2 regions of the Sphaerimonospora cavernae genome follow, and region 1 is predicted to be linked to the other one. Evidence: predicted binding sites of a transcription regulator. Region 1 holds the regulator's gene; the other holds the start of a gene.
What was found. Region 1 encodes HrcA, which represses chaperone genes, less so after heat shock. Its sites were predicted from a motif close to TTGGCACTCTCNNNNNGAGAGTGCCAA; they were not measured.
Positions count from the first base shown of each region.

Region 1 (10,572 bases):
GGCTCGCCCGGCTCGGCCAGTGCCAGGGCGGCAACGACGCCGTCGGCGATCCGCTTGGCCCGATTCGGCGACAGCCCGGCCTCGGCGGCCGCCTCAAGGACCATCTGCTTGACCATCGCCTGCTGCTCACGGGTGAGGGCGGGGATGACCTCGGGCTCCGCTTTCCGGCGCAGAACGCGCCGCCATAATGACGCCGAGCCGCGCGTCGCCCCGTCCACGACCGCGTCGGCCAGTTTCTGGCGGGCGCTTTCCAGCGCCAACCACAGCAGCGGGGTCACCAGAGCAGCGATGTCGGCGACTCCAAAGCCGAGCGGATCGCGCCTGTGTCTGCGTCGGCGCAGCCGGGCCAGCACCTCGGCGTCGCTGTGGCGCAGCAGCCCCTCGACCACGACCGTCTCCTCCGGCGCGCAGTCGGCCACGACCCTTTGCACGACGTCACGGACCAGGACCTCAGCGGGCTGTTCGGGCTGTATGTTCGACCTCCCATCCCGGGTGGAAGTTCGCTGACTTCGGAGCGGAATCGGCCTTCCAGGCGCGATGCTACAGTCATCGGCCGCCGTGCGTCCCGTGATTCCGGAGCGAGGCCGTAATCGGTGCCGCCTCGGCGCACCGCGATGTCGGAGTCCCACCCTTCCCGCCGGAACGGGCCCGAACGCCCGGGGATCCTCGCCGGATCATGCTGAAAAGGGGCCGGGGCCGGAGCGAAACGCTCCGGCCCCGGCCGCCCCCCGATATCTGTGATCTCAGCTCAGCGCAGGATGGAGTACAGCGCCGAGGTGAGGGACGCCTTGGCGTCGTCCTGGTCGATCGACCACATCATCGAGCCGCCCAGGCCCTTGAGCCGGATGTAGGTCGCCTTCTGCAGCATGACGGTCGGGTCGTCGTAGGACCAGAACTCGTTGCCGTCGTACAGCCACATCGTGCCGGTCAGCATGTCGCGGTAGCGCTTGCCGGGCTTCTTGACCAGGTCCTTGTAGTCCTCGCTGCCGGCCTCCCACTTACCGGGGGCGGCTCCGGTGGCCGGGGCGTACAGGCCGTTGCCCTTGCCCTTGGTCTTCACGCCGGTCCAGCCGTGGCCGTACGCGGGGACGCCGATGACGATCTTCTGCTTGGGCGCGCCCCGGGAGATCAGGTCCTTGACGCTCTGGTCCACGCTGTAGCGCACCGGGTTGGGGTCGCGCGGGTCGGTCAGCAGGTTGGCCTGGTGGCCGGTCCGCGTCTCCCAGGTGCCGTGCAGGTCGTAGCCCTGGACAGTGGCGAAGTCGAGCTGGTCGAAGACCTTGCGGACCTCGAAGCCGGCGTCCATCTTGGCGGCGGCGGCGGGGAGGAACGCGGTGAGCTCGCTCGTGCGGTCGAACGCCTTCATCTGGCGGCGCAACTCGGTTACGAAGAGCGTGAAGTTCCGCTTGTCCTCGGGGCGGATGATGTTGCCCTCGTTGCCGTCAGAGCCGGGCCACTCCCAGTCGAGGTCGATGCCGTCGAACACCCCGGCACCGGTGCCCGCCGGCAGGCCGGGCAGGTTGCCCTTCAGCCAGAGGTCCACGCACGAGGCGGCGAGCTTGGTCCGCGCCTCGGGAGTGAGCACCGCGTCGGAGAAGTACTTCGAGCCGCTCCACCCGCCGAGCGACATGAGGACCTTCAGCCCGGGGTGCTTGGCCTTGAGCTTCTTGAGCTGGTTGAGGTTGCCCTTGAGCGGCTGGTCGTCGGCGTCGGCCACGCCGTCGACACTCTGCTCGGCGGGGACCCCGCGCTCCCAGTCGGCCCAGCTGTCGAAGGACACACACGTGCCCTCCTCGCCCACGTTTCCGAAGGCGTAGTTGACATGGGTCAGCTTGGCCGCCGCGCCGCTGGTCTCCATGTCCTTGACGTGGTAGTCGCGCCCGTAGATGCCCCACTGGACGAAGTAGGCCACCCGCTTGTACCGGTCCTGGCCGGGGCGTCCCTGCGCGTCGGCCTGTGCCGCCGACGGTACGGCGGTGGCCGCGAGGCCGGTGGCGACCGCGAGGACGAGGGTGTTCTTGAGAAGTCGTCGCACGATTCTCCTCAGATGCTTGGGGGGGAAGAACTTATAAGAAACTTTCTTATAAATTGAGCAGGATCGTAGACCGCGGCCATCGGGGCGTCAATGGCATCGGTCATTGGGCGGCAGACTGGTAGGCGTGCCTTCCGTGCTTCCCGACGGCGACCCCGTCCCCGCCTCCGGTGCGCTGCCGCCCGGCGCGCTGGCCGGGCTGGGCTCCCGCCCGTTCGGCTTCTACGTGCACGTGCCGTTCTGCCTGACCCGCTGCGGCTACTGCGACTTCAACACCTACACGGCCGAGGAACTGGGCCCGGGCGCGTCGCGACGGGACTACGCGGACACGGTGGTCGCGGAGATACGGCTGGCCCGCCGGGTGCTGGGGGACGCCGCGCCACCCGTCGAGACCGTGTTCTTCGGCGGCGGCACGCCGACGCTGCTGCCGGCGGCCGATCTGGTACGGATCCTCCGTGCGATCGGCGAGGAGTTCGGCCTGGCCCCCGGCGCCGAGGTGACCACCGAGGCCAACCCCGAGTCCGTCGACCCGGCACAGCTGGAGACGTTGCGGAGCGGCGGCTTCACCCGGATGAGCTTCGGCATGCAGAGCGCCGCCGAGCACGTGCTGCGGGTGCTCGACCGCCGGCACACCCCCGGGCGGGCGGCCCAGGCCGTACGCGAGGCGCGCGAGGCCGGCTTCGAACACGTCAACCTCGACCTGATCTACGGCACGCCGGGGGAGAGCGACGACGACTGGCGGGCCTCCATGGACGCCGCCCTGGCCGCCCGCCCCGACCATGTCTCGGCGTACTCGCTCATCGTCGAGGACGGCACCCGGCTGGCCGCCCGCATCCGCCGCGGTGAGCTGCCGATGCCCGACGACGACGTGGCGGCCGACCGCTACCTCATCGCCGAGGAGAAGCTGTCGGCGGCCGGCCTGAACTGGTATGAGATCTCCAACTGGGCCGTGACGGACGAGGCGCGCTGCCGTCACAACCTGCTCTACTGGACCGGTGGCGACTGGTGGGGGGCCGGGCCGGGCGCGCACAGCCACGTCGGTGGGACCCGGTGGTGGAACGTCAAGCATCCGGCCGCCTACGCCGCCCGCCTCGCGTCGGGGTCCTCGCCGGCCCACGCCCGTGAGGTGCTCACCCCCGGCGATCAGGCCGTCGAGCGGCTGATGCTGGAGTTGCGCCTGTCGTGCGGCTTCCCACTGTCCGGCATCGTCCCCGGAGCGCGTACGGCGTGCGCCCGCGCGCTGGCCGATGGTCTGCTGGAGGTGGAGCCTTTCAAGCGCGGCCGGGCCGTGCTAACGCTGCGCGGCCGCCTCCTCGCCGACGCCCTGATCCGTGACCTCGCCCTCGCCTACGGCTGAGTGTCCGCGGTGGGGTGGGTGACGAAGTCGATCAGCTCTTCGACGCGGCCGAGGAGTTCGGGCTCCAGGTCGGTGTACGCGCCCACGCGTCCGAGGATGTGGCGCCACGCTTCCTGGGGGTCCATCCGCCAGCCCAGGGCCGTGATCACGCCCTCCTTCCAGGGGACGCCCCTTGGCACGTCCGGCCAGGCAGGGATGCCGAGCACGGCCGGCTTGACCGCCTGCCAGACGTCCACGTACGGATGGCCGACGACCAGCACATGGTCTCCCGACACCCGGGCGGCGATGCGGCTCTCCTTCGAACCGGGCACGAGGTGGTCGACGAGCACGCCCAGCCGCCGCTCCGGCCCGGGGGCGAACTCCGCGACGATGGCGGGCAGGTCGTCGACTCCCTCCAGGAACTCGACGGCCACGCCTTCAACCCGCAGGTCGTGTCCCCAGATCTTCTCCACCAGGGAGGCGTCGTGCACCCCCTCGACGTAGATCCGGCTCTCCCTGGCGACGCGGGCCCGCAGCCCTTCGACCGCGATGGACCCGGAGGCGCTCCGGCGGGGTCCCTTCGATGCGGCGGCCGGCCGTACCAGAGTGACGGGCCTGCCGTCGAGGAGGAACCCCGCGGGCGACAGCGGGAAGACCCGTCGCCGGCCGCACCGGTCCTCCAGGGTGACGGCCTCCTTGTCGCAGGCCACGACCGCGCCGCAGAACCGGCCCTCCGCGTCCTCGACCACGAGGTCGAGCTCGGCGGGGATCTCGGGGATCTGCCCGCGTCGGGGCCGCCGCCAGTCGCCGGAAAGCACGTCCCGCCCATACATGCCGGGAACGCTAGCAAACGCGGGAACACTCGCGTGCGAGGTGGCGAATCGCACCGCCCGGTGGGGGCGCTCCCTCGGGTAGTGGATTGTCGGAATGTGAGAAAAATATCCCTCGCGACACACTTGGGGCTGCTTGTCCACTGTGTCGCCAGCGTTATCGCACCACCGGTCGCGGGGGCCGTACACTTGGCACTCGGGAACACAGAGTGCCAGAGGCGGCGTTTCTCAGGCACAAGGGTTCCGCAGGCACAGGGAGGTGACACATTGCTCGACGACCGCAAGCTGGCGGTGCTGCGTGCCATCGTCGAGGACTACGTGTCCACCAATGAGCCGGTGGGCTCCAAGGCCCTCACGGACCGGCACAACCTCGGGGTCTCCCCGGCGACGATCCGTAACGACATGGCGGCGCTGGAGGAGCAGGGATACATCCGTCAGCCGCACACGAGCGCGGGAAGAGTGCCGACCGACAAGGGCTACCGGCTGTTCGTCGACCGACTCTCGTCGATCAAACCGCTGTCCGGGGCGGAGCGCAGGGCGATCGAGACGTTCCTCGCCGGAGCGGTGGACCTCGATGAGATCGTCATGCGCACGGTGCGCCTGCTCGCGCAGCTCACCCGGCAGGTGGCCGTGGTCCAGTACCCCTCGCTTACGAGGTCGTCGATCAGGCACGTGGAGATCGTGCCTCTGGCCGAGCGGCGGGTCATGCTCGTGCTGATCACGAACACCGGCCGCGTCGAGCAGCGGGTGATCGATCTCCCCGAGGAGGTCGCCGACGACCGGATCGGGAACCTGCGCGCGGTGCTCAACAGCTGCCTGGACGGCTGTGGCCTGTCCATGGTGCCGGAGACCGTCGCCGACCTCCCAGAGCGGCTGCCGCCCGAGGACCGGCAGGTGGCCGTCACGATCCTCTCCGTGCTCCTCGAAACGCTCGTGGAGAGGCACGAAGAGAAGATCGTGTTCGCCGGCGCCGCGAACCTCGCCGCCGCCGACTTCAGCGTGGGACTGCGCGACGTGCTGGAGGCGCTGGAGGAGCAGGTGGTCCTCATGCGGCTCCTCGGTGAGACCGCCGGAATTTCTGAACTCACCGTCCGGATCGGTTCGGAGAACCCCTACAGCGGGCTGCGGGGCACCTCTATCGTGGCCGCGGGGTACGGTTCGGGCGACAAGGAACTGGCCCGGCTCGGAGTGCTGGGCCCGACGCGAATGGACTATCCGGTGACGATGGGTGCGGTGCGCGCCGTTGCGCGCTACGTCGGCCAGATCCTGGCGGGGTCATAAGTGGCAGTGGCAAAGGACTATTACGAGATCCTCGGAGTCCGCCGCGACGCCGGCTCGGACGAGATCAAGAAGGCGTATCGGCGGCTCGCCCGCGAGCTGCATCCGGACGTCAATCCCGATCCCGAGACCCAGGAACGGTTCAAGGAGATCACTCAGGCGTACGAGGTGCTGTCCGACGCGAACAAGCGCCGCATGTACGACCTCGGCGCCGACCCGTTCGGTGGGGGCGCCGGCGCCGGTGCGGGCGGCTTCGGTGCGGGTTTCCCGTTCAGCGACATCATGGACGCGTTCTTCGGCTCGGCCGGCGCCTCCCGCGGGCCGCGCTCGCGGGCTCGGCGGGGACGAAACGCCACGATCCGGGTCGAGCTCGACCTGGCGGAGACGGCGTTCGGCACCACCCGGGAGATCGTGGTCGACACGGCGGTGCTGTGCGACGTCTGCCAGGGCTCGGGCGCCGCGTCTGGCACCCACCCCGACACCTGTGACATGTGCCACGGCCGCGGCGAGGTCTCCCAGGTGACCCGTTCGTTCCTCGGTCAGGTCATGACCTCCCGTCCGTGCCCGCAGTGCGGGGGCTACGGCAGCGTGATCCGCCACCCGTGCATGGAGTGCTCCGGCGAGGGCCGGGTGCGCACCCGCAGGACGCTCAAGGTGAGGATCCCGGCCGGCGTCGAGGACGGCACCCACATCCAGCTCGCAGGCGAGGGCGAGGTCGGCCCCGGCGGCGGGCCCCCCGGCGACCTCTTCCTGGAGATCGCCGAGCGTCCGCACCAGATCTTCGAGCGCCGGGGCGACGACCTGCACTGCACCGTGCACATTCCGATGACGGCCGCCGCCCTCGGCACCTCGCTCAGCATCGACACGCTGGACGGCGCGCATGAGATCGACGTACGGCCCGGCACCCAGGCGGGCCAGGTCATCCCCCTGTACGGCAAGGGCGTGCAGCGGCTGAACGAGACCGGCAGGGGCGACCTGCTGATCCACGTCAACGTCGAGACCCCGCTGAAGCTGGACGCGCAGCAGGAGGAACTGCTGCGGGAGTTGGCCAAGCTGCGGGGCGAGGAGCGGCCGCCGGGCAAGTTCTCCCCCGGCCAGCAGGGCTTCTTCTCCCGGCTACGCGACGCCTTCAACGGCCGCTGACGCGACGCGAGCGCATGAGCGTTCCCGTGTTCCTGACGGAGGCGGCCGGCCGTGCGACCGGTGACGCGACCGGCGGCGACCGCATCGTCCTCGACGGCCCAGAGGGACGGCACGCGGCCGCCGTCCGCAGGATGCGCCCCGGCGAGCGGATCGACCTGACCGACGGCGCGGGCCGGGTCGCCGAGTGCGTGGTGCTGGACGTGGGCAGGGACCGGCTGACCACCGAGGTGCTGCGCCGGTTCGAGGTCGAGCCGCCCCGGCCCCGTCTGGTCGTGATCCAGGGCCTGCCCAAGGGCGACCGGGGTGAGCTCGCGGTCGAGATGATGACCGAGGCGGGCGTGGACGTGATCGTGCCCTGGGCCGCCGCCCGCTGCGTGACCCAGTGGAAGGGCGATCGCGCGGCCAAGGCTCTCGGCCGCTGGCGCGGCACGGCCCGCGAGGCCGCCAAGCAGTCCCGCCGGTTCCACCTGCCCGTGGTGACCGACCAGGCCACCACTGCCCGGGTCGCCGAACTGATCGCCTCGTCCGCGCTGGCGGTCGTGCTGCACGAGGAGGCCGCCGAACCCCTCAGTGGTCTCGCCATGCCCGCCGACCTCGGCGACGGCCACGATCCGCGGGACGATCCGCGGGACATCGTCGTCGTGGTCGGCCCCGAGGGCGGCATCGCCGACGAGGAGATCGCCGCGTTCCGCGCGGCTGGAGCCGTACCCGCCCTGCTCGGGCCCACGGTGCTGCGCACATCGACGGCCGGGATCGCCGCGGCCGCCGTGCTGCTGACCCGCTGCGGCCGCTGGTAGGCGGCCTCGCCCAGCCGTACGACCGGCTAGGGAGTCGGAGTGTCGCTGGGAGAGGGGGTGGGAGCGGGGACCGGGGTGGGAGCCGGGCTGTGCGGCCGCGGGGTCGGCCGCTGCGGCGGTGGCGACGGGCTGGGCGACGCCCCGGGCGCGGTCGTGACCGTCGGCACCGGCACGGGCGGTTGCGCCGTCGGCTCCGGCGGGCAGGATGACGCGACCAAGGGCGCGACCCCGTGATCCGGTTCGACCACCGCCGGCCCGTCCGGGTCGGGAGCCGGCGTGGTGGAGGGGCACGGATCCGGCTTGGACGGCGAGGGCCTGGCGCTCGGGCCGGTCCGGTGCGGAGTCGGCGTGGGCGTCGGGGTAGGACTCGGCGGCTGGGCGCGCGTGCCGCCGATCGAGGGGACGACGATGACGGCGGGGGGCGGCGAGGCCGGCGGGCGCGTGATGGACGAGGTGTCACGTTCCCCGTCGTCCCCGCTCGTCGTCTGGGAGAGGCCGGTGATCTCGACCACCTGGGTGCGGAGGTCGGGAACGAGCATCACGGCCGCGCTCGCCACCAGGGCGGCGCCGGCGAGGGACGCGCCGATCCGCCACCAGAACAGGTTGCGCAGGCCGCGCCGTGCGATCCGGCCGCGAATGATCTCGAGTCCTTCGGGAGACGGTACGACCGAGTCCGCCTCCGCGCGCAGGGCACGGCGGAGCAGTTCGCCGTGCTCGTCGTCGGGCGGGAAGGTCATGAGAACTGCTCCAGTGCCATCCGTAGTGAGGCCATGCCACGGGCCGTGTGACTTTTCACCGCGCCCTTGCTGATGCCCATCGCGTGTGCGATCTCAGCCTCCGACAGGTCACCGTAGTAGCGCAGCACCAGCGCCTCGCGCTGCCGGGCCGGCAGTTTGCGAAGCGCCTCGATGACCGCCGAACGTTCCAGTTCGCCGATCGCGCCGTTCTCCGCACTGGGTGCGTCGGGAAGGCCCTTCGGGGCGTACTTCTCGACGACCGCGCGATGACGCAGCACCGAACGAGAGCGGTTGACGACCGACTGGCGCAGGTAGGCGAGTGCCTTGTCGGTGTCTCTCAGCCGGCGCCACGCCCCGTGAATGGCGACGAACGCGTCCTGGACGACCTCTTCGGCGCTGGCCACATCGCGCACCAGCAGCACCGCGAGGCGTACCAGCGACCGATAGTGGGCGCTGTAGAGCGCCGTAACGGCCATGTCTGCGTCCCAGCCGACGGGCGCCGCTCTCAGCGACCTGTCGACCACGAGGGTCTCGGTGGTCACGTCGATATGACGCTCGTCGTTCCCGGGGGGTTTACGTTCTTCCGACTCTTTAGGGGGCATGGCCCAGCGATGTCCTCGGCCGACGCTAGGGATTTTCTCTTGTACAGTCTCGCACACCTCAGATTATCCGGCCGGATCATCAGCGTCATCACGGATCGACAACGGCTAATGTTGCCTTGTGACCGACTGCCTGTTCTGCAAGATCGTGGCCAAGCAGGTGCCCGCTGACATCGTCATGGAGGTCGGCCGCGCACTGGCGTTCCGTGACATCAACCCGCAGGCGCCCACCCACGTCCTCGTCGTGCCGAAGTCCCATTACGAGAACGCGGCCGCACTGGCCGCGGCCGACGACGGCCTCGCCGATGACCTGCTCAAGGCATGTCATGCGGTGGCGGTACAGGAGGGTGTGGCGGACGCGGGGTACCGGGTGGTGTTCAACACCGGGCACGGCGCCGGTCAGACGGTCTTCCACGTCCACGCGCACGTGCTGGGCGGCCGCGACCTCACCTGGCCGCCTGGCTGAGCCGCCGGCGCCACGGCTGGGGGCGCTAGCATGAAAAGGAACTAAGGAGTGTCCTGAGGATCTTTGCCGTAGCGACCGCGGTAGGCAAGAAGATCTACGGGACACGACCAGGGAGGCGAGCAGGCCGTAGGGCCGCCCATGACCGAGTCACAGCAAACCCGGACGTCATCGCAAACGCAGACGTCACAAGAGACCCAGGCGTCACAGCAGGTCAACAAGACCCAGGCCAAGGTGGTCATTCCCGAGGGGCAGTCGATGGTCAGCCTCCTCGGTTCGCGTGACGAGCTGCTACGGGTCATCGAGAAGTCCTTCAAAGCGGACATTCACGTGCGTGGCAACGAGATCACGATCACGGGCAATCCCGAGGAGAGCGGTGTCGTCGTCCGCCTGTTCGAGGAGCTTGTCGAACTGGTCGGCTCGGGCGCCGAACTGACCGCCGACGCCGTGGAACGCAGCATCGCCATGGTGCGGATGGCGACCGATCGCCCCGCCGAGGTGCTGTCCCTGGACATCCTCTCCGCGCGCGGCCGGACGATCCGCCCCAAGACCGTCAACCAGAAGCGGTACGTCGACGCGATCGACAAGCACACGATCGTCTTCGGCATCGGCCCCGCCGGGACCGGCAAGACGTACCTCGCGATGGCCAAGGCCGTGAAGGCACTGCAGAACAAGCGGGTCAACCGGATCATTCTGACCCGGCCCGCAGTCGAGGCCGGCGAGCGACTGGGTTTCCTGCCCGGCACCCTCTACGAGAAGATCGATCCGTACCTGCGGCCGCTTTACGACGCGCTGCACGACATGATCGATCCCGAGTCGATCCCGCGGTTGATGTCCGCCGGCACGATCGAGGTCGCGCCGCTGGCGTACATGCGCGGGCGCACGCTCAACGACGCGTTCATCATCCTCGACGAGGCGCAGAACACCTCGCCCGAGCAGATGAAGATGTTCCTGACCCGGCTGGGCTTCAACTCGAAGATCGTCGTCACCGGTGACGTGACCCAGATCGACCTCCCGGGCGGCCAGGAGAGCGGACTGAAGGTCGTCCAGAACATCCTCGAGGGCATCGAGGACATCCACTTCAGCAGGCTCACCAGCGCCGACGTGGTCCGGCACCGGCTGGTCAGCGACATCGTCGACGCCTACGGCCGCTACGACGCCGCCCTGGCCGCCGAGCCGCAGGCCATATCCAAGCGGCCCCGAGGCAGACGGTGACACGAGGCAGACGGTGACACGAGACAGACGGTGGGCGGAGAAACAGTGAGCGAGGGCACGGTGAGCGCGGGGGCCGAGGACACGAACATGCCGGACGAGGAGATCGGTTTGAGCATCGAGGTGGCCAACGAGTCGGGCGTGG
Region 1 is NZ_JBHMQT010000003.1:538,681-549,252, reverse strand. Features, by position in the region: gene ACFHYQ_RS03090 (hypothetical protein) at 1-431, opposite strand, end outside; gene ACFHYQ_RS03085 (glycoside hydrolase family 18 protein) at 749-2,035, opposite strand; gene hemW (radical SAM family heme chaperone HemW) at 2,160-3,389, shown strand; gene ACFHYQ_RS03075 (DUF3097 domain-containing protein) at 3,380-4,201, opposite strand; gene hrcA (heat-inducible transcriptional repressor HrcA) at 4,466-5,479, shown strand; gene dnaJ (molecular chaperone DnaJ) at 5,486-6,619, shown strand; gene ACFHYQ_RS03060 (16S rRNA (uracil(1498)-N(3))-methyltransferase) at 6,634-7,416, shown strand; gene ACFHYQ_RS03055 (hypothetical protein) at 7,443-8,153, opposite strand; gene ACFHYQ_RS03050 (SigE family RNA polymerase sigma factor) at 8,150-8,629, opposite strand; gene ACFHYQ_RS03045 (HIT domain-containing protein) at 8,874-9,218, shown strand; gene ACFHYQ_RS03040 (PhoH family protein) at 9,474-10,430, shown strand; gene ybeY (rRNA maturation RNase YbeY) at 10,539-10,572, shown strand, end outside.

Region 2 (10,572 bases), on a different contig from region 1:
GGCGCTGCGCGAACTGCTGAAGCGAGCAGAGCGGGGGAACGGATGACCGACAGGCCGGAGTCCCGGGAGTTCCGGGCGGCGAACGCGGAGGAGACACGGGAACTGGGTGCCCGGATCGCGACGCTGCTCGGACCCGGTGATCTCGTCGTGCTCACCGGACCGCTCGGCGCGGGCAAGACGACGCTCGTGCAGGGCCTCGCCGAAGGGCTGAAGGTACGCGGTCCGATCACCTCGCCGACCTTCGTGATCGCCCGGGTCCACCCGTCGCTGTCCGGCGGCCCCGCGCTGGTGCACGCGGACGCCTACCGGATCGGCGGCGCACTGGAGATCGACGACCTCGACCTCGACGCCTCGCTGGCCGAGTCCGTCACCGTCGTCGAATGGGGCGAGGGCCTGGTCGAGGGCCTTTCCGAGGACCGCCTGGAGATCCTCATCAAGCGATTCGAGGGCGAGGAGCATCATCTCGAAGATGAGGGCCATCGTTCCGAAGACGAGGAGCGGATCGTCCGCCTCACCCCCGTCGGCCCCCGCTGGGCCGACATGACCCTCGCCTGATCCACCACCTCCCCACCACCCGGACCTCAGCCTCACAACCCCTTAACCCCGCCCGTGATCTTGAATTTGCTCGCACGGACCCTATCTGACCTGGCCGAACAGCTTTCATGATCTTGCAGTTTCTCGCACGGTGTGCCGTTGATCTGCGTGAACGCCTTGCGTGATCTTGCAGTCGTGGACAGGGGGACGGTCCAAAACGAAGATCTTGAGTCATGAATTGGCCTAGATTTTCGGGGTAAGGGATCCGGCGTGGGAGGGGTGGGGCCGATGGGCAGGGCCATGCGGGGCGCCGCGGCGGGGGCCGTCCTCCTCGCCGCGGTCGGATGTACGGCCCAGGCCGACGCCGGAGCGTCCGGCTCCCAATCCGGGACGGCGCAGCCCACGCCGACAGAGTCCGTACGGAGTTCCCGGCAGGACATTCGCGTCACGGTGGACCCGAAACGGATCGTCGGCGGCTCGACCAAATCCAACGACATCATGGCGACCGTTCTCATCACGGCGGCGTGCCCGTTGCCGCGGGGTGGACCTGAATATCGGGCGACCGCCAGGTCCGACGCCTTCACGGGCCTTGTCACGCTGGTGCCGCCGGCACGGCGGCCGGGGAAAACCGGCACGGCGACGTCCTCGCCCACCCCCGCTGCCGTCGTGCCGGAGGTGCGCGGCAGCGCGGTGATCAGGGCGAACGCCAAGCCGGGTGGCTACCGGGTGCAGGTGCGCTGCGAGGCCACCAACGACATCGGCGATGCCAGGTTCCGCATCGTCGAGCCCAAGCCTGAGCCTGAGACGACTCCGACCAAGACGAAGAAATACCCCACCAGGGCGCCGCACGCGGGCGGCGGCGGCACGGCCGCGGGCGGCCCGGCCGACGATTCCGCCCTGCCGATGGGCCTGACCATCGCCGTGCTGCTGGCCGCCGCCGGCGTCGGCGTCGTCGTGGTGCGCAGGCGTTCCGCGCCCCATCGACCCGCGCCCCGCCGACGTTCTGGGGACTGACCTTGGCGGTTCCCACCCGGTGGGTGGTCGTGGCGGGCATCGTCACCGGGTTCGCGATGTTCGTGCTGGCCGGTCCCCAAGATGACACCGAGAGTGGTACGGCTCAGCCTCGACGGGCGTCGTACGTCGTGCCCGAGCGGATCGACATCCCGGCGCTGAAACTCCAGGCCCCGCTGGTGAAGCTCGGTCTGACGACAGAGGGAGATGTCGAACTGCCGCCGTTCGACAAGCCGTCGGCCGCGGGTTGGTACACGGGCAGTGCCGTACCCGGCGATCCCGGCGCATCGGTGATCATCGGACATGTCGACACCAAAACGGCGCCCGCCGTGTTCTTCCACCTGCGCGATCTGAGCGCGGGCGCCGCGGTGAAGGTGCTGCGCAGCGACGGCATGACCGTGTCGTACCGGGTCGATTCGGTGGAACGCGTGCCCAAGGAGCGGTTCCCGGCCGAGCGTGTCTACGCGGAGGACGGCCTGCGGCTGATCACGTGTGGCGGTTCCTTCGACTGGTCGCGACATGAATACCGGGACAACGTCATCGTCTATGCCTCCCGGGCCGGCTCCACCTGATCCGCGCACGTTCCTGATCCGGCAACTGCAAGATCATGAACGTGATAATGCCTGGTCGGAGGATATGAGTGCGAGTTTCTGCAAGATCACGGAGGGTGAAGGCGCAGGTCGTACGGCACGGCCGCGAGAATTCGCAAGATCACGGGGGTGAGTGGGGGTGGGGTGGGGCGGGTGAAGGACTACGCTTGACGTTCGTGCTTGTCTTGGCCTTCGACACCGCGACCCCCGCCGTCACCGCGGCCCTGCACGACGGCGATCATGTGGTGGCCGAGTCGACCACCGTCGACGCGCGCCGCCACGGGGAGCTTCTCGCTCCCGCGATCGAACAGGTCCTGCGGGACTCCGGCGTGAGACTCCGGGACGTCACCGCGATCGTCGCGGGGACCGGACCGGGGCCGTACACGGGATTGCGGGTAGGCCTGATGACCGCCACGGCGCTCGCCTCGACGATCGGGGCGCCGGCGTTCGGGGTGTGCACGCTCGACGCGATCGCGTACGCGACCGGGCAGACCGGGCAGACCGGGCAGACCGGAGAGATCGACGGGCCGTTCCTGGTCGCCACCGACGCGCGCCGCAAGGAGGTCTTCTGGGCACGGTACGGCGACGCGGTGACCCGCCTCGACGGGCCGCGCGTCGACCGGCCGCACGACCTCCCGCCGGACCTGCCCGTGGTCGGGGCCGGTGCCCGCATGTACGCGGAGACGATCGGCGCCGACCGGGTCGCGGGCCCCGAGCATCCTTCGGCCGGCGCGCTGGCGGCCCTCGCGGCCGGGCGGCTCGCCGGGCTGACAGCCGAAGAGGCCGCCGAACTCGCCGAGATGCCGGACGGCCGCATCGACTCGGTGGAGAAGGCGCGTGAGCTGGGCGTGCTCGGCCCGCCCCGGCCGATCTATCTGCGCAGGCCGGACGCCCAGATCCCCGGAGCGCCCAAGCGCGTGACGGCGTGAGCGTGGTGGACCTGTGACCGACGGCACTTCGGGGCGGAGCGGCACGGCCGGACAGACCGTCGTGCTGCGCCAGATGCGCATTGAGGACCTGCCCGCGGTGATGGAGATCGAGCGCGGCACGTTCCCGGCCGACGCGTGGAGTGAGTCGATGATGCGCGGTGAGCTGCGGGACCAGCCACGCACCCGGCACTATGTGGTCGCGGAGGCGGGTGGGGAAATCGTCGGATACGCCGGGCTCGCGGCCGCGGCCGACCAGGCCGACATCCAGACGATCGCGGTCCTGGCCGGGCACCGCCGCTCCGGTGTCGGCGCCGCGATGATGGACGCGCTGCTCGCGGAGGCCGTACGACGCGGCGCGCGGTCGGTGTTCCTCGAGGTGCGCGCCGACAACGCCCCCGCACAGGCGATGTATGAGCGGTTCGGTTTCCAGCCGCTCGGGCTGCGGCGACGCTACTACGACGACGGGATGGACGCGATAACGATGGTGAAGGAGCTGGATCGAACGGGGGAGCGCCATGAGCAGGACTGACGAGCCGATCGTCTTGGGGATCGAGACTTCCTGCGATGAGACCGGCGTGGGCATCGTCCGCGGTCACACGCTGCTGGCCAACACGATCGCCTCCAGCATGGACGAGCATGCCCGGTTCGGCGGCGTGGTCCCGGAGGTGGCCTCACGCGCCCACCTGGAGGCGATGGCGCCGACGGTGGAGGGCGCGCTGGCCGCGGCGGGCCTGCGGCTGTCCGACGTCGACGCGGTCGCGGTCACCGCCGGACCCGGCCTGGCGGGTGCTCTGCTGGTCGGGGTCGCCGCCGCCAAGGCGTACGCCATGGGCCTCGGTGTCCCGCTCTACGGGGTCAACCACCTCGCCGCGCACGTGGCCGTCGACCAGCTCGAACACGGCCCGCTGCCCAAGCCGGCGATCGCACTGCTGGTCTCCGGCGGCCACTCCTCGCTGCTGCTGGTGCCTGATGTCGCACAGGACGTGGTCTCGCTGGGCTCGACCGTGGACGACGCGGCCGGCGAGGCGTTCGACAAGGTCGCGCGCGTGCTCGGCCTGCCGTTCCCCGGTGGCCCGTACATCGACCGGGCCGCCCGTGAGGGCTCGGGTACGGCTGTCGCGTTCCCCAGGGGGAAGTACGACGACGGCACGCTGGACTTCTCCTTCTCCGGGCTGAAGACGGCGGTGGCTCGGTGGGTGGAGGCACGTGAGGCGGCAGGAGAGCCCGTGTCGGTGGCCGACGTGGCCGCGTCGTTCCAGGAGGCGGTCGTCGACGTGCTCACCCGCAAGGCGCTGCAGGCCTGCGCGCGGTACGACGTCAAGGACCTTCTGATCGGTGGCGGAGTGGCGGCCAACTCGCGGCTGCGGGTGCTGGCGCAGGAGCGCTGCGACGCGGCGGGAGTGCGGCTGCGGGTGCCCCGGCCCGGGCTGTGCACGGACAACGGCGCGATGGTCGCCGCGCTCGGAGCCGACCTGGTCGCGGCCGGCGTGGCGTCGTCGTCGCTGGACATCCCGGCCGACTCATCCCTGCCGATCACGACCGTCCACGTGTGAACTGACCGATCACCGCCGGCGGCCCGCCTCTCCGTCAGGGCGGATCCGCCTCGATGCGTCAGCTCTGGTGAGGGCCGGCAAGCACATCCTCAGAATCATGGTGTGACCGCCAACCGCGGTTCAGTAGGTCGAACACTGTCTTCACGGCCGCGCGTGGATCGTGTCGACCCCTGGACAGGGTCGGGATTTCCAGGACGAACCGTGCGAGTGCCGCGCATGCGAGATCGTCCGTCGCCCGGCCGAGTTCCTCGGCGATCACGGCGCCGAGGACGTCCGCATGCCGCATCCACATACGCTCCGCGTACTCGCGGAGCGCGGGTGTCTGGTCCACCAGCGCGTTGAACCGATCTAGACGAGGATCCGAAACGATCGGCACCCAGGAGCTCAGCGCGTGGTCGCGGAGCGCCTCGACCACACCCTGGTCCTTGGGCCGTTCCCGGACGGCGGCGGTCAGCTCTGCCTCAACTTTCTCCTCGCGGTCGAAGACCAGTGCCTCTTTGCTTGGGAAGTGCGCGAAGAGGGTCGTCGTCGACACGTCGGCCCTGTCGGCGATGTCGCGGACGCTCACGCGTTCGAAACCGTGCTCCAGGAAGAGATCCAGGGCGGCGTCGGCGATGGCCTGCCTCGTCGCGGCCTTCTTGCGCTCGCGACGACCAGCGGTCGGAGAGTCGGGCATGGCGTCACCATATCCCAAACCTGGAGTGGAGCAATAACCGTAACGGTTGCACTTATGTACTCGCTTCTGCTTTGGTGGTCTCCGTAGGGGTGCCGCCCGTGGAGATCGCGGCGCCAGACCGACGAAAGGAACCACCGTGGACTCTCCAATGCCCGCGAACGCGCGGATCAGCATCATCGGCGCCGGCCCGGGAGGCCTCACATGCGCCCGCATCCTGCAGCGGCACGGCATCCCGGTGACCGTGTACGACCGCGATCCGGAGGTGAACTCCAGGAACCAGGGAGGCTCGCTCGACCTGCACGAGGAAGACGGCCAGTTCGCACTCCGTGAAGCGGGCCTGCTGGAGGAGTTCTTCGCGCTCGCCAGGTTCGAGGGGCAGGAGATGCGCCGGATGGACCCGGTGGGGAGCATGCTTTCCCACCATGTGCCGGACGAGGGCGAAACGATCAGCCCCGAGATCGACCGCGGCCAGCTTCGCGGTCTCCTGCTGCGCTCACTCGCCGCGGGGACGGTTCAGTGGGGACGTACTCTCGAATCTGTGAGCGGACCGGCCGAGGGGCCGCGAACGTTGACGTTCGCCGACGGGACGGCTGTTGAGGCGGATCTCGTGATCGGTGCGGACGGCGCCTTCTCCCGTGTCCGCGCTGCCGTGTCGCCCGCGACGCCGTACTACACCGGGGTCGGTTTTCTCGAGGCATGGTTCGAGGACATGGAGAACGCGCACCCCGAGCTGTCCGAGTTGGTCGGGAAAGGCAGCGCCCACGCGGCCGACGGGGAGCGCGGCCTCTTCGCGCAGCGGAACAGCGGCGGCCACATGCGCGTCTACATCATGCGGCGCGTCCCCGTGGACTGGATCGCGGTCAACGGGCTACGCCCCGAGGACACCGAGGGCATCCGCGCACATCTCCTCGGCGAGTACGCGTCCTGGTCACCCCGGATGCTCCGGTTGATCACTGACAACGACGGCGCCTACGTCGATCGCCCGCTCTTCGCCCTGCCGGTGTCGCACACCTGGGAGCACTCGCCCAGTGTGACGCTTCTCGGAGACGCCGCGCACCTCATGCCGCCGTTGGGCGTCGGCGTCAACCTCGCCATGCTCGACGCTGCCGAACTCGCGCTCGCACTCGTTCGCTCCGCCACCGTCGATGACGCCGTGCACGGCTACGAGAAAACGATGCTTGCGCGCTCAGCTGAAATTTCCCGGCTTCTCGAACACGGCGCCGACTCCCTGCTGGCCCTGCCCGACCTCGGACCGTTCAGTCGGGTTTGACCGGGTGACATAGCAGGGCGTACGGCCGATCTCCGATTCGAGTCAGTGTGATCACTGTCGAATTTGCCCCGGAAAGCCGGAGGTCTTTACGCAGTCGTTCGATATCGACCGCCGATCCGCGTTTCTTGATGGTGACGTTTCCGATGTCCCGCTCCCGGAGCGCCACGCGCAGCCGCTTGAGCGAGAAAGGCATGACGTCGGTGATCTCGTAGCATGCCGCCCATTCGGTTGCGACGGCACGGTCACCGGTGATGTAGGCGATCCGCGGGTCGAGCAGGTGTCCTTTGACGATCTCGGCGACCTCCGCCACCAGGTGCGCCCGGATCGCGGCTCCGTCGGGCTCGTAGAGGTACCGGCCCACCGGCCCGGCGGCCACCTCGGCGCCGGTGGACGTCAGTGTCGCGCCGGAGGGCAGCAGCGTCGCCCGGCGGCCCTCCGTGCCCGTCCCGGTCCAGGCGGTCCCGGTCCAGATGGCCGCTTCCTTCACCTCGCCCTTGTAGGAGACCCATTCGGCCTCCGCGCCGTCCGGGATGAACTCGTACGGGATGCCCGGGGCGACCTTCACGCAGGCGACAGGCGCCCGGGCGACCAGTTCGAGCACCGTCGGCCAGGCGGGGGAGTAGGCCATCGGGTCGAATACGCGGCCCCTGACGCTCCGCCTGGCCGGATCGGCGAACATCAGGTCATATCCGCGGGGATCGCACTGCGCGGCGTCCGCCGTACGGACCCGGACCGGGGCGGGCAGGTCCGGTGAGGACAGGCCCAGCGCGGAGGCGTTGGCGCGGGCGACCTCGGCGGTGAGCGGGTCGAGATCCACCGCGTCCACCGGGCAGCCGGCGCGGGCGAGCGCGACGAGGTCGCCGCCGATCCCACAGCACACGTCGAGCACCCTCGGCCCCGTTCCCGCCGCCGTGGCCGACTTCGAGCCGAGTGCCGCGATCCGGCGGGCGCGGTGTGCGGCGACCTCGGCGCGGGTGGCCTGTTCGAGGCCGTGCGGGGTGAAGTACATGGCGGCCGCGTCCGCGCCGAACTTGGCCTCGGCCCGGCGGCGCAGCGTCGCCTGGGTGAGCGAGGCCGAGGTCAGCGCGGGGGAGTATGTCCTGCGCAGCGCCGTGACCGCGGCGACCGGCTCGGCGCCGGCGGCCACGAGATCCACGGCCTCGGCCAGGGCCCGGCGTCCTTCGGGCGCGAGTAGTTGGCGAAACGCGTCGAGGTCCACGCCCACCGACGCTACCGCTGATCGGAGGCTTCCGGTCATGCCCCATCTGACCTGCGAGGCGGGTTCGTGTTGACTGTCCGGGCGCACTTGCATACTGTTTCGTGTTGGCACTCACCCGTAGAGAGTGCCAACTGCGACGAGACTGGTCTGACACCCGCGACGGCAGGCCGCTGGTCGCCTCTTCAGCTCATTCATCGCAATCTGAAGGGGAGGTCCGATCGTGACGACCGCCACCAAGGTTCCCGTTAAGCCGCTCGGCGACCGCATCGTGGTCCAGCCGCTTGAGGCCGAGCAGACCACCGCCTCCGGCCTGGTCATCCCGGACACCGCCAAGGAGAAGCCGCAGGAGGGCAAGGTCCTCGCGGTGGGCCCGGGCAACTGGGACGAGGACGGCAAGAAGCGGATCCCGCTCGACGTCAAGGAGGGCGACGTCGTCCTCTACAGCAAGTATGGCGGCACCGAGGTCAAGTACGGCGGCGAGGAGTACCTGGTGCTCTCCGCTCGCGACGTGCTCGCCATCATCGAGAAGTAAGCCGCGTACGGCATGCGGAGCCCCGGGACACGTGCCCGGGGCTCACTGCTCAGAAGGAGACGTGAATGCCCAAGATCCTGGAGTTCGAAGAGGACGCGCGGCGCGCTCTCGAGCGTGGCGTGAACGCCCTCGCCGACGCGGTCAAGGTGACCCTCGGCCCGCGCGGCCGCAACGTCGTCATCGACAAGAAGTTCGGCGCGCCCACCATCACCAACGACGGTGTGACGATCGCCCGTGAGGTCGAGCTCGAAAAGCCGTACGAGAACCTCGGCGCGCAGCTCGCCAAGGAAGTCGCGACCAAGACCAACGACATCGCCGGCGACGGCACGACGACGGCGACCGTGCTGGCCCAGGCGATGGTCCGCGAGGGCCTGCGCAACGTCGCGGCCGGCGCCGCGCCGCTGGCGCTCAAGCGCGGCATCGACGTCGCGGCCAAGACCGTCAGCGAGCGGCTGCTCGACAGTGCCCGCCACGTCGAGGACAAGAAGGAGATCGCCAATGTCGCGACGATCTCCGCTCAGGACGCCAAGATCGGTGAGCTGATCGCCGAGGCGTTCGACAAGGTGGGCAAGGACGGTGTCATCACCGTCGAGGAGTCCAACGCGATGGGCCTGGAGCTGGAGTTCACCGAGGGCCTCCAGTTCGACAAGGGCTACCTGTCGCACTACATGGTGACCGACCCCGAGCGCATGGAGGCCGTGCTCGAGGAGCCGTACGTCCTGATCCACCAGGGCAAGATCTCCTCGATCGCGGACTTCCTGCCGCTGCTGGAGAAGGTCGCCCAGACCAAGCGGCAGCTGCTGGTCATCGCCGAGGACGTCGAGGGCGAGGCCCTGGCCGTCCTGGTGACCAACAAGATCCGCGGCACCTTCACCTCCGTCGCCGTCAAGGCGCCCGGTTTCGGCGACCGGCGCAAGGCCATGCTGCAGGACATCGCGATCCTCACCGGCGGCCAGGTCGTCAGCGAGGAGGTCGGCCTCAAGCTGGAGCACGTCGGCCTCGAGGTGCTCGGCACCGCCCGTCGCATCGTGATCAACAAGGACAACACCACGCTCGTCGACGGCGCCGGTGACGCGCAGGCGATCGAGGACCGGGTCCGCGAGATCAAGCTGGCGATCGAGCAGTCGGACTCCGACTGGGACCGCGAGAAGCTGCAGGAGCGGCTGGCGAAGCTCGCCGGCGGCGTCTGCGTGCTGCGGGTCGGCGCCGCCACCGAGGTGGAGCTCAAGGAGAAGAAGCACCGTCTCGAGGACGCGATCTCCGCGACCCGTGCCGCCATCGAGGAGGGCATCGTCTCCGGCGGCGGCTCCGCGCTGGTGCACGTGTCCAAGGAGCTGGACGACCTGGGCCTGTCGGGCGACGAGGCCACTGGTGTCGGCATCGTGCGCAAGGCGCTGGTCGAGCCCGCCCGCTGGATCGCGGAGAACGCCGGCATGGAGGGGTACGTCGTCGTCTCCAAGATCTCCGCGCTCGACGCCGGGGAGGGCCTCAACGCCGCGACGGGTGAGTACGGCGACCTGGTGGCCCAGGGCGTCATCGACCCCGTCAAGGTGACCCGGTCGGCCGTGCAGAACGCCGCGTCCATCGCCGGCATGCTGCTGACGACCGAGGCGCTCGTGGTGGACAAGCCCGAGGAGGAGGCCCCCGCCGCCGCCGGTGGTCACGGTCACGGCCACGGTCACGGCCACTGAGCCCTCAGCCCATGATGCGCTGATCACCGGACCGCGGTCCGGTGACGCGAGCCGCGTACGGCTCCCGCCTCCCGAGGCGGGAGCCGTACTTTTTTCCGGCCACCACCGGCCGAATAAGCGGCAATAGGGACAGGTTGTTGGAATGTTCCAATGTTTAGTGATCGCTCGATTACTTATCGTTATCGGCGCGTCAATGTGACCAATCCGTAGCCGTCAACCATGACGACATGAACGATCGTGGCGGGCATCATGCCTAACGTGACCGAGGGACGCGTCGCCGACGCCGCAACTGGGGTAAGGCTTGCGACGAGATCGGATGAGTCCGACCTCAGGGAACTGACGAGCCTCGCCGTACGGGGAGATCGCGCCGCGATCGAGTCTTTGCTGGGACATCTGCGCCCGATGGTGGTTCGTTACTGCAGAGCCAGGCTCGGCAGGGTCTCGGGTCATTATCACATCGCGGACGATGTGGCCCAGGAGGTGTGCATCGCCGTGCTGTCGGCGCTGCCCCGTTACCGCGACATGGGGCGCCCGTTCGCGTCGTTCGTGTTCGGGATCGCCTCGCAC
Region 2 is NZ_JBHMQT010000044.1:198,684-209,255, forward strand. Features, by position in the region: gene ACFHYQ_RS20985 (alpha/beta fold hydrolase) at 1-46, shown strand, start outside; gene tsaE (tRNA (adenosine(37)-N6)-threonylcarbamoyltransferase complex ATPase subunit type 1 TsaE) at 43-555, shown strand; gene ACFHYQ_RS20995 (hypothetical protein) at 823-1,548, shown strand; gene ACFHYQ_RS21000 (class F sortase) at 1,551-2,117, shown strand; gene tsaB (tRNA (adenosine(37)-N6)-threonylcarbamoyltransferase complex dimerization subunit type 1 TsaB) at 2,312-3,064, shown strand; gene rimI (ribosomal protein S18-alanine N-acetyltransferase) at 3,138-3,593, shown strand; gene tsaD (tRNA (adenosine(37)-N6)-threonylcarbamoyltransferase complex transferase subunit TsaD) at 3,580-4,617, shown strand; gene ACFHYQ_RS21020 (TetR/AcrR family transcriptional regulator) at 4,676-5,293, opposite strand; gene ACFHYQ_RS21025 (FAD-dependent oxidoreductase) at 5,430-6,563, shown strand; gene ACFHYQ_RS21030 (class I SAM-dependent methyltransferase) at 6,550-7,821, opposite strand; gene groES (co-chaperone GroES) at 8,003-8,314, shown strand; gene groL (chaperonin GroEL) at 8,380-10,005, shown strand; gene ACFHYQ_RS21045 (sigma-70 family RNA polymerase sigma factor) at 10,255-10,572, shown strand, end outside.
Region 2: groES (co-chaperone GroES) is a predicted target of HrcA. The motif match lies at 7,887-7,913, and genes of this name have one in related genera.